Regions from separate parts of the Akkermansia sp. BCRC 18949 genome, predicted to be linked through region 2. Evidence: riboswitches for the same ligand, from Rfam matches in the RefSeq annotation. Region 2 holds a riboswitch; each other region holds the start of a gene.
The links. A riboswitch is a leader RNA that binds a small molecule or an ion and turns the genes downstream of it on or off. The one in region 2 is predicted to bind cobalamin.
Positions count from the first base shown of each region.

Region 1: another riboswitch for cobalamin. It lies ahead of P8A25_RS04880 (sirohydrochlorin cobaltochelatase); the one in region 2 lies ahead of P8A25_RS08185 (TonB-dependent receptor).
Region 3: another riboswitch for cobalamin. It lies ahead of P8A25_RS12725 (ribonucleoside triphosphate reductase); the one in region 2 lies ahead of P8A25_RS08185 (TonB-dependent receptor).

Region 1 covers NZ_CP123619.1:1,183,009-1,186,211, reverse strand. Annotated here, with positions in the region: gene P8A25_RS04890 (TlpA disulfide reductase family protein) at 1-708, shown strand, start outside; gene P8A25_RS04885 (TfoX/Sxy family protein) at 730-1,125, opposite strand; cobalamin riboswitch at 1,404-1,609, shown strand; gene P8A25_RS04880 (sirohydrochlorin cobaltochelatase) at 1,619-2,584, shown strand; gene cobI (precorrin-2 C(20)-methyltransferase) at 2,586-3,203, shown strand, end outside.
Region 2 covers NZ_CP123619.1:1,944,932-1,948,134, forward strand. Annotated here, with positions in the region: gene P8A25_RS08185 (TonB-dependent receptor) at 1-1,409, opposite strand, end outside; cobalamin riboswitch at 1,444-1,591, opposite strand; gene P8A25_RS08190 (cobyric acid synthase) at 1,928-3,203, shown strand, end outside.
Region 3 covers NZ_CP123619.1:3,026,109-3,029,311, forward strand. Annotated here, with positions in the region: gene P8A25_RS12720 (glycoside hydrolase family 88 protein) at 1-544, opposite strand, end outside; cobalamin riboswitch at 749-950, shown strand; gene P8A25_RS12725 (ribonucleoside triphosphate reductase) at 1,101-3,197, shown strand.

The DNA.
Region 1 (3,203 bases), 760 kb from region 2:
AGGGTGAAGCAGTTCCTGGAGGAAAAGAAGATTACCTTCCCCGTCTATCAGGGGCTGGATATTCCGGCGGCCTCCTGCCCGGGAGGCCTGCCGCATGCGGTGCTGATCGGGGCCAACGGAAAGGTGGTGGCCAAGGGGCATCCCACCCAGCTTTACGACCTGGTGAAAAAGGAGGTGATGAAGGTGGAACGCGGCCTTCCCATCCTGGAAGGCGTGGAGCTGGACAAGTACAAGTCCCTGGCCAAGACAGTCGTTTCCAACGGCAGCAACATCGAGTCCAAGATCACGCCCCTGCGGAAGAAAACAGATGACGAGGAGGCCCAGGCCGTCTGCGCCGCTTTTGACGAATGGCTGGGAGACGCCAAGGACATGGTGCAGGCCCAGATCCAGTCCAACCCGCTGGAAGCGGTGACGGCCATCACGCGCCTCAAGACGGCGGTCCCCTCCGTCAAGGAGTTTGACGAACCGCTGGCGACTCTGAAGGCGAACAAGGACCTGCCGAAGCTGGCCGACCTCAACAAGAAGATTTCCGCCCTGGAGCAGCGCAAGGCGAAAGGGAGAAAGGTTTCCGAATCCGACCTCAAATCCCTGACGCAGGCCGTGGACAAATTCGCGGAGTCCGACAATGAAGCCACGCAGACCGTTGCGGGCAATCTGAAAAAGAGCCTTTCTTCCCTGGCTGTGCCAGAGGCTCCGGAAGATAAATAAGCCTTTCAGCCGAACGGCATTTCATCCGGAACAAACAGGCGTTAACGGACGCCTGTTTCTTTTTTCTCCGGAAGCTTTTTTCTTCTTCCCGGATAAGACATCCGGAGCGGAGAGAACGGAACAGGTTGCCCGGACAAAGGAGGAGAGAGTCCGGTCATCGTCCAGTTCCGTCATCAGGAAATGCGGCCTGGCGCCGGGATAGGGACTGCCCTGCTCCTGCTGCGGAAGCAGCTTCAGGCCCGGCTCCGTGATTTTGACAAATAATTGGTTGTCACATACCAGGCCGAAATATTTCCGGTCACAGTACAGGCCGTATTCCCCAAACATTTTTTTGAAGGAAATGTCCCCGGCATGCCGGAGCTGGAAACAGATATATTCTACAACATTCGGGGAAGAAGCCATGCTCCATGTTCTCATACCTGCCCCGCCTTCTGCAAGCAGCAAACTCCGGCCTGCGGCCCACCGGATTGGAAAGCCCCGGCACGGTACGGAATGGGCCGCTTCCTCCCTCTCTTTTCCGCCGGGATTTCTGCACCCCGGAATGCCCCGTCTTCCACCGCTTCCGCATCCGGAACCCTGCATTTTTTCCAAGAGCAGGCGCAGGAACGGCCAAAAGGCGGTTTTTACCCGTCCACGCACATTTTTTCCCAGCCTCCGGAAATTCGGCGGCGTTCTAATAAACATTGACAGTGACGGCTAAAAACGCCATTAAACACGCCGAAGCAACGGGGAATTCCGTGAGAACCGGAAACAGTCGCGCTGCGGTATCGGGTTACAAACCCTCAAGGAACGCTTTTCCGCCAGCGTTCCGGTCAGCCAGTCCTCCCATTCCGGAGGGTGAAGGCGAGGGGGAGGTTGGAGACCCGGAGTCCGAATATCCTTGCTTCGGTTCACCATACCTCATCAACGCATGATTGAAGCATCCTCTTACGTGCCGGGGGCATTCCTGCCCCTTTCCTCCGTTTTTCTTGCAGGACTCACCCTGTTTTCCCTGCCCGTGCTTTCCGCCGCCCCATGCAGGGAGGAAGCGTCCCCCGCCCCGGCGGAACAGGCGGCGCCGTCACGGCAGGAAGGGCTTCTTCTCGTGGCCTTCGGGACCAGCCACCAGGACGCTACCGTCTCCTACAAGGAGCTGGAGAAGGACATGCTGGCCCATTATGCCCCGGACCGCCTGAAGTGGAGCTACACTTCAAGCATTATCCGCAAGAAGCTTGCCGGACGCGGAACCCCCGTTCCCTCCGTGGAGGAAAATCTGGAACAGATGGCCCGCAAAGGCATACGCACATTGCGCGTCCAGTCCCTCCACATCGCCCCCGGCGAGGAGTTTTCCCGGATGGAGAGGCAGATCGTCAGTTTCCTGGCGCGCCATCCGGACAGCTTTGACCACGTGTTCATCGGCCGCCCCCTGCTGGAAAGCGAACGGGACAGGAACGAGGCCATCACGGCCCTTCTGGAGCATTTCCCCGCGGAACGGAAGAAGGATGAAGCCATCCTGCTCATGGGGCACGGCCAGCAGGAAGGACGCTGCGACATGGTGCTTTCCGACTTCGCCCGCGAGCTGAACGACCGAGACAGCCTGGCGTTTTTCGCCACCGTGGAAGGAACGCGGGGGGTGGCCCCCATTCTGGAACAGCTTAAAAAGTCCGGCGCCAAGACCGTCTGGCTGGCCCCCTTCATGCTGGTGGCCGGAGACCACGCCAAGAACGACCTGGGCGGGGATGAGGAGGATTCCTGGGCTTCCATGCTCAGGAAGGAGGGCTTCACCGTCAAGACCCACCTGCGTGGGCTGGGGGAAAACCCGGGCATCCGCGCCGTTTTTTCCCGCCATGCCCGGACCACGGAGGACGACCTCATGATCCCCAAACAAGCGCATTGACATGGCCAGCCCTGGAAAGTTCTACGGGGTAGGCATCGGCCCCGGAAATCCGGAATACCTCACGCTCAAGGCCGTCAACGTCTTCCGCTCCGTGGACGTGGTGTTTACGGTGACCGGACCCAACAGCGATTTCAGCATTTCCGAAGCGGTGGTGCGTTCCGTGGGCGGCGTGAAGGCAGAGTTCCGCAAGCTGGTTTTCAGCATGTCCCGCGACGCGAGAACCAGGCAGGAGCAGATTGAAAAGAATACGGCCATTATTGAGGGAGTTCTTTCCCGCGGCCTGGACTGCGCCTTTGCCACGCTGGGAGACGCCATGACCTACAGCACCTTCGGCTATATTCTGAGCCTCCTGCTCAGCCGGAATCCCGGCCTGCACGCGGAAGTGGTGCCGGGCGTCACCTCCTTCTGCACCCTGGCGGCCCGCAGCCGCCAAATACTGGTGGAAAACGGGGAACGGCTCCGGGTCATTCCCGCCTTCAAGCCGGAGATGGCGGATTCCCTGGAGTTCCCGCCCGGAACCACCACCGTTCTCATGAAGACCTACCGCAGCCGCGCGCGCCTGATGGAGCGCATCCGGCGGGAAAAGGACATCCGCGTCATTTACGGGGAAAGGCTCGGC
Region 2 (3,203 bases):
TCCGGATTGCCCACGTAGCCGTAATTGGCGGCGTACTGTTCAAAGTAGGTGGGGGCGCGGAAGCCGGAACCCACGGAACCGAAAATACGGGTGGGGGAATCCTTGCCCGTCACCTTCCAGGAATTGGAATAACGCCACGTGAAGTGGTTGTTCCAAACGGAATCATGCTCCAGGCGCAGGGCCACGCTGGCGTCAAAGTTGTCCGTGGGCGCCCACATCTGCTCCGCAAAGAAGGCAAGCGTGCTCTGCCATTCATCCTTGGCCACGTAATTGTTTTCGCTCATGTAGTCGGAGCGGTCCCAGGCCATGCCGGCGACCGTCTTCCATTCCTTGTTCCACGTAAGTGCATTGCGCCATTCCGTCTGGAAGCGGCGGTTGCGCATCACGTTGGGCTGGAAATCGAAGCCCGGCGTATGCGTGGAATAGTCCATGTTGTAATGCCCGATCATGAAGCTGGTGGACCACAGCTTGGTAATTTCCGCATCCACGCGCCCCGTCACCAGGTTGCTGCGGTTCTTGTCTTCCGTGTTGTACAGGTGGGGGTCCGTCACGGCGGGCCACTGGTCGTAATCCACATATGGCGTGGGGTATTCAAAGTAGGAATCCAGGCGGCGGTAGGTAAAGCCCACCTTCACCTTGTCATTGACGTCATAGCCCAGGCGCACGGCTTCCTGCCACTGGCGGAAGTCGTTCATGCCTTTCCGGTTGTCATAAATGGCCGGATAAATGGTGGGATCGTTTTCCGTGGATTCAAACCCCACGCCCACAAAGTAGGAAAGCTTCTTGATCTTGCCTGAGGAAGTCGCGTAGCTGTTGAAGGAATGGAAAGAACCGGCTTCCGCAAAAATCCTGGTCACGGGATCGCCTTCCCCTTCCGGGGTGTCCATGGCAACAACGCCGCCAATGGCACCGGAACCGAAGACGGCGCCCTGGGCGCCCTTCACCACTTCCACATTGCCCACCGTAAAGAGATTGGTGATCCCCAGCAGCTTGTTGCCGGACATGTTGACATCACTGATGCGCATGCCGTCAACCATGGTCAGGGTGTAGGTTTCCTTGTTCATCCCGCGGATGACGGTGTTGCTCACGGAACCGCGCTGCCAGGTGCCGCCGCCGTCCAGCGTGAAGACGCCGGGAGTCTGGGAAAGGGCTCCTGTCAGGGTTTCAATGGCCGCCTTCTGGAATTCTTCCGGATTGATGATGGAAACGGATACCCCGGACCGGTTGTACGGCACGCCCGTAAAGTGGGACGCCATGGTCAATTCCGGCATGACCTGCATGGTTTCCGAACTGGCGGAGGGCTTGGAGTCTTCTTTTTTAGCGGACTCGGCAAGAGAGGACTGGCCTGCGAATGCGGCAAGGCCAACGGCAATAGCGCCCATCTGAAGGGCTTTCTTCGTATAAAGCATGGTTGTGGTGCCTTACGTTCGGTAACTCGCCGAACAGTTGGACAACCCCACAGGCTGGTCTTCTGGCTTGCGAGACAGGCTCGCTTACAGTGGCGGTACCGCTCCGGATTCACACCGGTATTCCCCAATCTATTTCCTGCCCGGCTACGGGCGTCCCTGAGGTCTGTAACCCTTCCCATAAGGGTTCATGAGACGGATGAAATACCAAAGAGACCGGTATGACAAGCCAAAAAAATTTTTCTTTGAACATTCCGCCGCTTTGCGGACGCTTCCTCTTTTCAGCCGCCGCACGCCATCCCGTTTTTCCAACCGGAGTTCTCCATTTTTGTCTTGTCACCCCCGGCGCGTACAGGACATGATGCGCCCATGACGCGCCTTTCACCCTCCTTCCCGCAGCGGGGAAGGATTTCCGTTTTCAGAGGAGTTCCCAACTTCCGGAAAAACCGTTTCTTCAAGGCGTTTCCTTCCTTTTCCCGGCACACGCGGACGTCCGGACTTCCGGTCTCTACTACTACGGTATGAACAGTTTTTCACACGGAGGAGATTTAAAATCCCTGGCGGCAGATGCCGGACGGCCCGAACGGGAGATTCTGGATTTCAGCGTCAACCTGAGGCCGGAGGGAATGCCGGAGTTCATTGCCTCCGCGCTGTGGAAGGCCATGGATGCAGCCGTTCCCTACCCCTCCCCGGACATGGCGGAGCTGCGGGAACTGGCAGCGGTTCATTACGGGCTGCCTTCCGGTTGCTTCACCTTCGGCAACGGAGCCAACGAACTGATTCACGCCCTCCCGCGCGCGCTGGAACTGAAACAGGCCGTTATTCCGGAACCCGCTTTTTCCGAATACAGGCTGGCCTGCCTGCGCCATGGCACAGACGTTCTTTCCATCCGGACGGAGGAACGGAATTCCTTTATTCCGTCACCCCTCCTGACGGCGGAACAGGCCGCAGGCGGAAGCGCCGTTTTCCTGGCGAATCCCTGTAATCCGTCCGGCGGCCTGCTGGACGTTCCGGCCCTGCGCCAGGCCGTGCGGGACCGCCCCGGAGTCATCTGGATTATTGACGAATCCTTCATTGACTACGCGGACGGAACGGAATCGCTTCTCCGTGACGCGGCCCTTCTGCCCAACTTGGTGGTCCTGCGTTCCCTGACCAAATTTTACGGCATCGCCGGCGTCCGGTGCGGCTTTTCCGTCTGCGCCGCTCCGCTGGCGGAACGGCTGAGGCAGTCCCTGCCCGCGTGGAACGTGAACGCCTTTGCGGCGGCTGCGGTGCAGGCCGTCCTGGAACAGCCCCCTTCATGGGCGGACGGGGAACGCGCCCTGAACCGGGAACGCCGGGAAGACCTGTTCCGCAGGCTTTCCGCCCTGCCGGGCGCCGCAGTGCTCCCGTCCGGAGCCAACTTCCTGCTCTTCCGCCTGGCGGGGGCGCCTTCCGGCCTGGCCGCCCGGCTCCTGAAAAACCACGGCATCGCGCTGCGCGACTGCTCCAATTATCCGGGGCTGGAAAACGGCGGCTGGTTCCGTGCAGGCGTCCGCACGCCGGAAGAACACGCCCTGCTGGCAGAGGCCCTGCGGGCCGAGCTGAAGGGAGACGGCCCCGCCATTCTCCGCAAACTGCCCAAACCGGCCCTGATGATTCAGGGCACCTGCTCCGACGCTGGAAAAAGCGTGCTCACGGCGGCCCTGTGCCGCATTTTTCTTCAGGACGGCCACCGGGTGGCCCCGTTCAAGGCGCAGAACATGGCCCTCAACTCCGGCGTGACCGCGCTGGGGGAGGAAATGGGCCGCGCCCAGA
Region 3 (3,203 bases), 1.1 Mb from region 2:
GGTCTCCGGTATAGGCCGCCAGCTTCACGAACACGGGAGGGGACATGAACAGGGCGTCCGACCAGCTCCAGCGGTCCTGGCAGCCGGGAGTCCCGAACTGGAGGGAAGCGGAGGAGGGCCGGTTCATCACCCCGTCCAGCACGGCGCGTATTTTCTCCGCCGCAGCGGTATTTCCGTCTTCCATCGCCATCTCCATCCAGGCGTGGCCCACGGCGTGATCGTCCGCATGGTAATGCCGTTTCAGGGTTCTCCATTCCTGTTCCCCTCCTGTTTTCCTCAGCAGCGGCAATCCCGGCCCTTCCGGGACGGCCAGGCCATACTGCACCAGGCCGGAATAAAAGGCGCCGTAGGTCCAGTGCAGCGGCGAGCGTTTTCTGGGATGCTCCGCCTGCCATTTCGCCACCAGGCGGAGATTATCCCGGATGGTCTTTTCATTCCAGTCCGCGGGAGCGCCGGAAGCGGGGCTCCCCGCAGAAAGCGCGGGAAGAACCAGCAGCAGGAAGGATTTACGCCATCCGTTTTTTGAAAAGGAAAAGAAATTCATTTGACTGGTACGGAAAAAGCCGCGCTGAAATTTCTCCGTGAGGAATGAATCTTCCCTTTTCGGCCTGTCCCGTTTTCCCCCGGTCCCCGGAAAGGGGAGGCAAGGGCACATATGGTGCCATGACGGAAGGGAATGCCGCGTTATCAACCATTCCCTGCAGCATATATACAACATATTGTATCATTATAAATATTTAATACATTATTTATACATTTTCCTTGCGGGGGCTCTCTTTCTGTGGTTCATTGCGTTTCAGCGCAGGTAACGGAAGACGGTGAAAATCCGTCGCGGACGCGCCGCTGTAACCGGTAGACGATGGACCGGACACTGACTGCCAGCAGTCGGGAAGTCCCCATCACATGTCGCACCGGAAGCCAGAAGACGACCTGATGCCCCCGTATCCCATCCCGCGGACAGGATGAACATACGCACAGGTCCTCATCGTGCCCCTTGTTAAAAATGCACGCATGCGGCGGCCCCTGCCTATGATTTTTCCAGGCTTTTGCCCAGGCTCGCGGATGAGCGGTCATCATCCCTTCCAAGCGAGACACCCACCATGGCAACAAGCATCATCAAGCGTTCCGGAAAAAAGGAACAATACCAGGGCTACAAAATTGAGGAAGCCGTCAAGAACGCGTTCCACAGCTCCGGCACCGCCTACAACCGTTCCATTTACGAAGAAGTGGAGGCCAAGCTGAGCCATCAGGACTGCGCGCATGTGGAAGAAATCCAGGACATGATAGAACGCGCCCTGTTCCGCTGCGGATACTTTGACACGGCCAAGACCTTCATCACCTACCGCTTCCTGCACAAAATGCAGCGCGAACAGCTCGGGGGCCTCTATTCCGGCAACACGTACGTGGACTGCAAGCAGACGGTGGAGGAATACATCGGCCAGAGCGACTGGCGCATCGCCGCCAACTCCAACACCACGTATTCCAACGCCGGCCTCATCAATAACACGGCGGGAAAGGTGATTGCCAACTACTGGCTGGACCAGGTTTATTCCGCACGGGAGGGGGCCGCCCACCGGGAAGGGGACTACCACATTCATGACCTGGACTGCCTGACCGGGTACTGCGCCGGGTGGAGCCTCCGCAACCTGCTCAACGAAGGATTCAACGGCGTGCGCAGCCGCGTGAACAGCAGGCCGCCGCGCCACTTCCGGGAAGCACTGGGCCAGATGGCCAACTTTCTGGGCATTCTGCAAAGCGAATGGGCCGGAGCCCAGGCCTTCAGCTCCTTTGACACCTTCCTGGCGCCTTACGCCTTCAAGGACCAGGCGGATTTCACGCGCATCAAGAAGGACATCCGCAGCTTCGTCTACAACCTGAACGTGCCCTCCCGCTGGGGGCAGTCCCCCTTCACCAACGTCACGATCGACTGGACCGTGCCGCGGGACCTGCGGGACCAGGCCCCCTTCAGCGGCGGGGAGCACCTCTTTGAAGGGGTGGAGGACCCGGGCCTGCTCTCCCTGGCGCGGGAACGCGGCGTGAACAAGCTGACAGAGCTGACCTACAAGCATTTCCAGAAGGAAATGAACCTGATCAACAAGGCCTTTTACGAGGTGCTCACGGAAGGGGACAGCACCGGGCAGCCCTTCACCTTCCCCATCCCCACCGTCAACATCACGGAAGACTTTGACTGGGAAGGGGAAAACGTGCCGCTCCTGTTTGAAAACGCCGCCAAGATCGGCTCCTCCTACTTCCAGAACTTCATCGGCAGCCAGTACACCGTGAATGAAAACGGGGAACGCGTGCCGGACGAACGGGCCTACAAGCCGGACGCCGTGCGCTCCATGTGCTGCCGCCTCCAGCTGGACCTGCGGGAGCTGCTCAAGCGCGGCGGCGGCCTCTTCGGCTCCGCGGAAATGACCGGCTCCATCGGCGTGGTGACCATCAACCTGGCCCGGCTGGGCTACCTGTTCAAGCAGAACCGGGAAGCACTGTTCGCCCGGCTGGGGGAACTGCTGGACCTGGCCAAATCCTGCCTGGAAAAGAAAAGAACCTTCGTCCAGGAAATGTACGACCGCGGCCTGTACCCCTACACCAGGCGCTACCTGCCCACCTTCCGCAACCACTTCTCCACCATCGGGGTCAACGGCATGAACGAACTGCTGCGCAACTTCTCCAACGACTCGATGGACATCACCTCCGAGGAAGGCAGGACCTTTGCGGAGGAAATCCTGGAATTCATCCGCCTGCGCATGCAGGAGTACCAGGAGGAAACCGGCAACCTGTACAACCTGGAAGCCACCCCTGCGGAAGGCACCACCCACCGCTTTGCCCGGGAGGACCAGAAGCGCTATCCGGACATCCTCCAGGCCGGGCCCGTGGGGCAGCGTTACTACACGAACAGCTCCCAGCTCCCCGTGGACCACACGAGCGACCTGTTCCGTGCGCTCCAGCTCCAGGACGAACTCCAGTGCTGCTACACGGGGGGAACCGTCTTCCACATGTACATGAATGAAGCCATCAGCTCCCCGGAAGCCTGCCGGGACATCGTCCGCAAGGTGCTGACCCGCTTCCGCATGCCGTACCTGACCGTCACCCCGCTCTTCTCCGTCTGCGACAAGCACGGCTACCTGCGCGGGGAGCACCAGTACTGCCCCTTCTGTGATGAAGAGCTGCTCCACATCCACAGGCATGAATAACCCTTT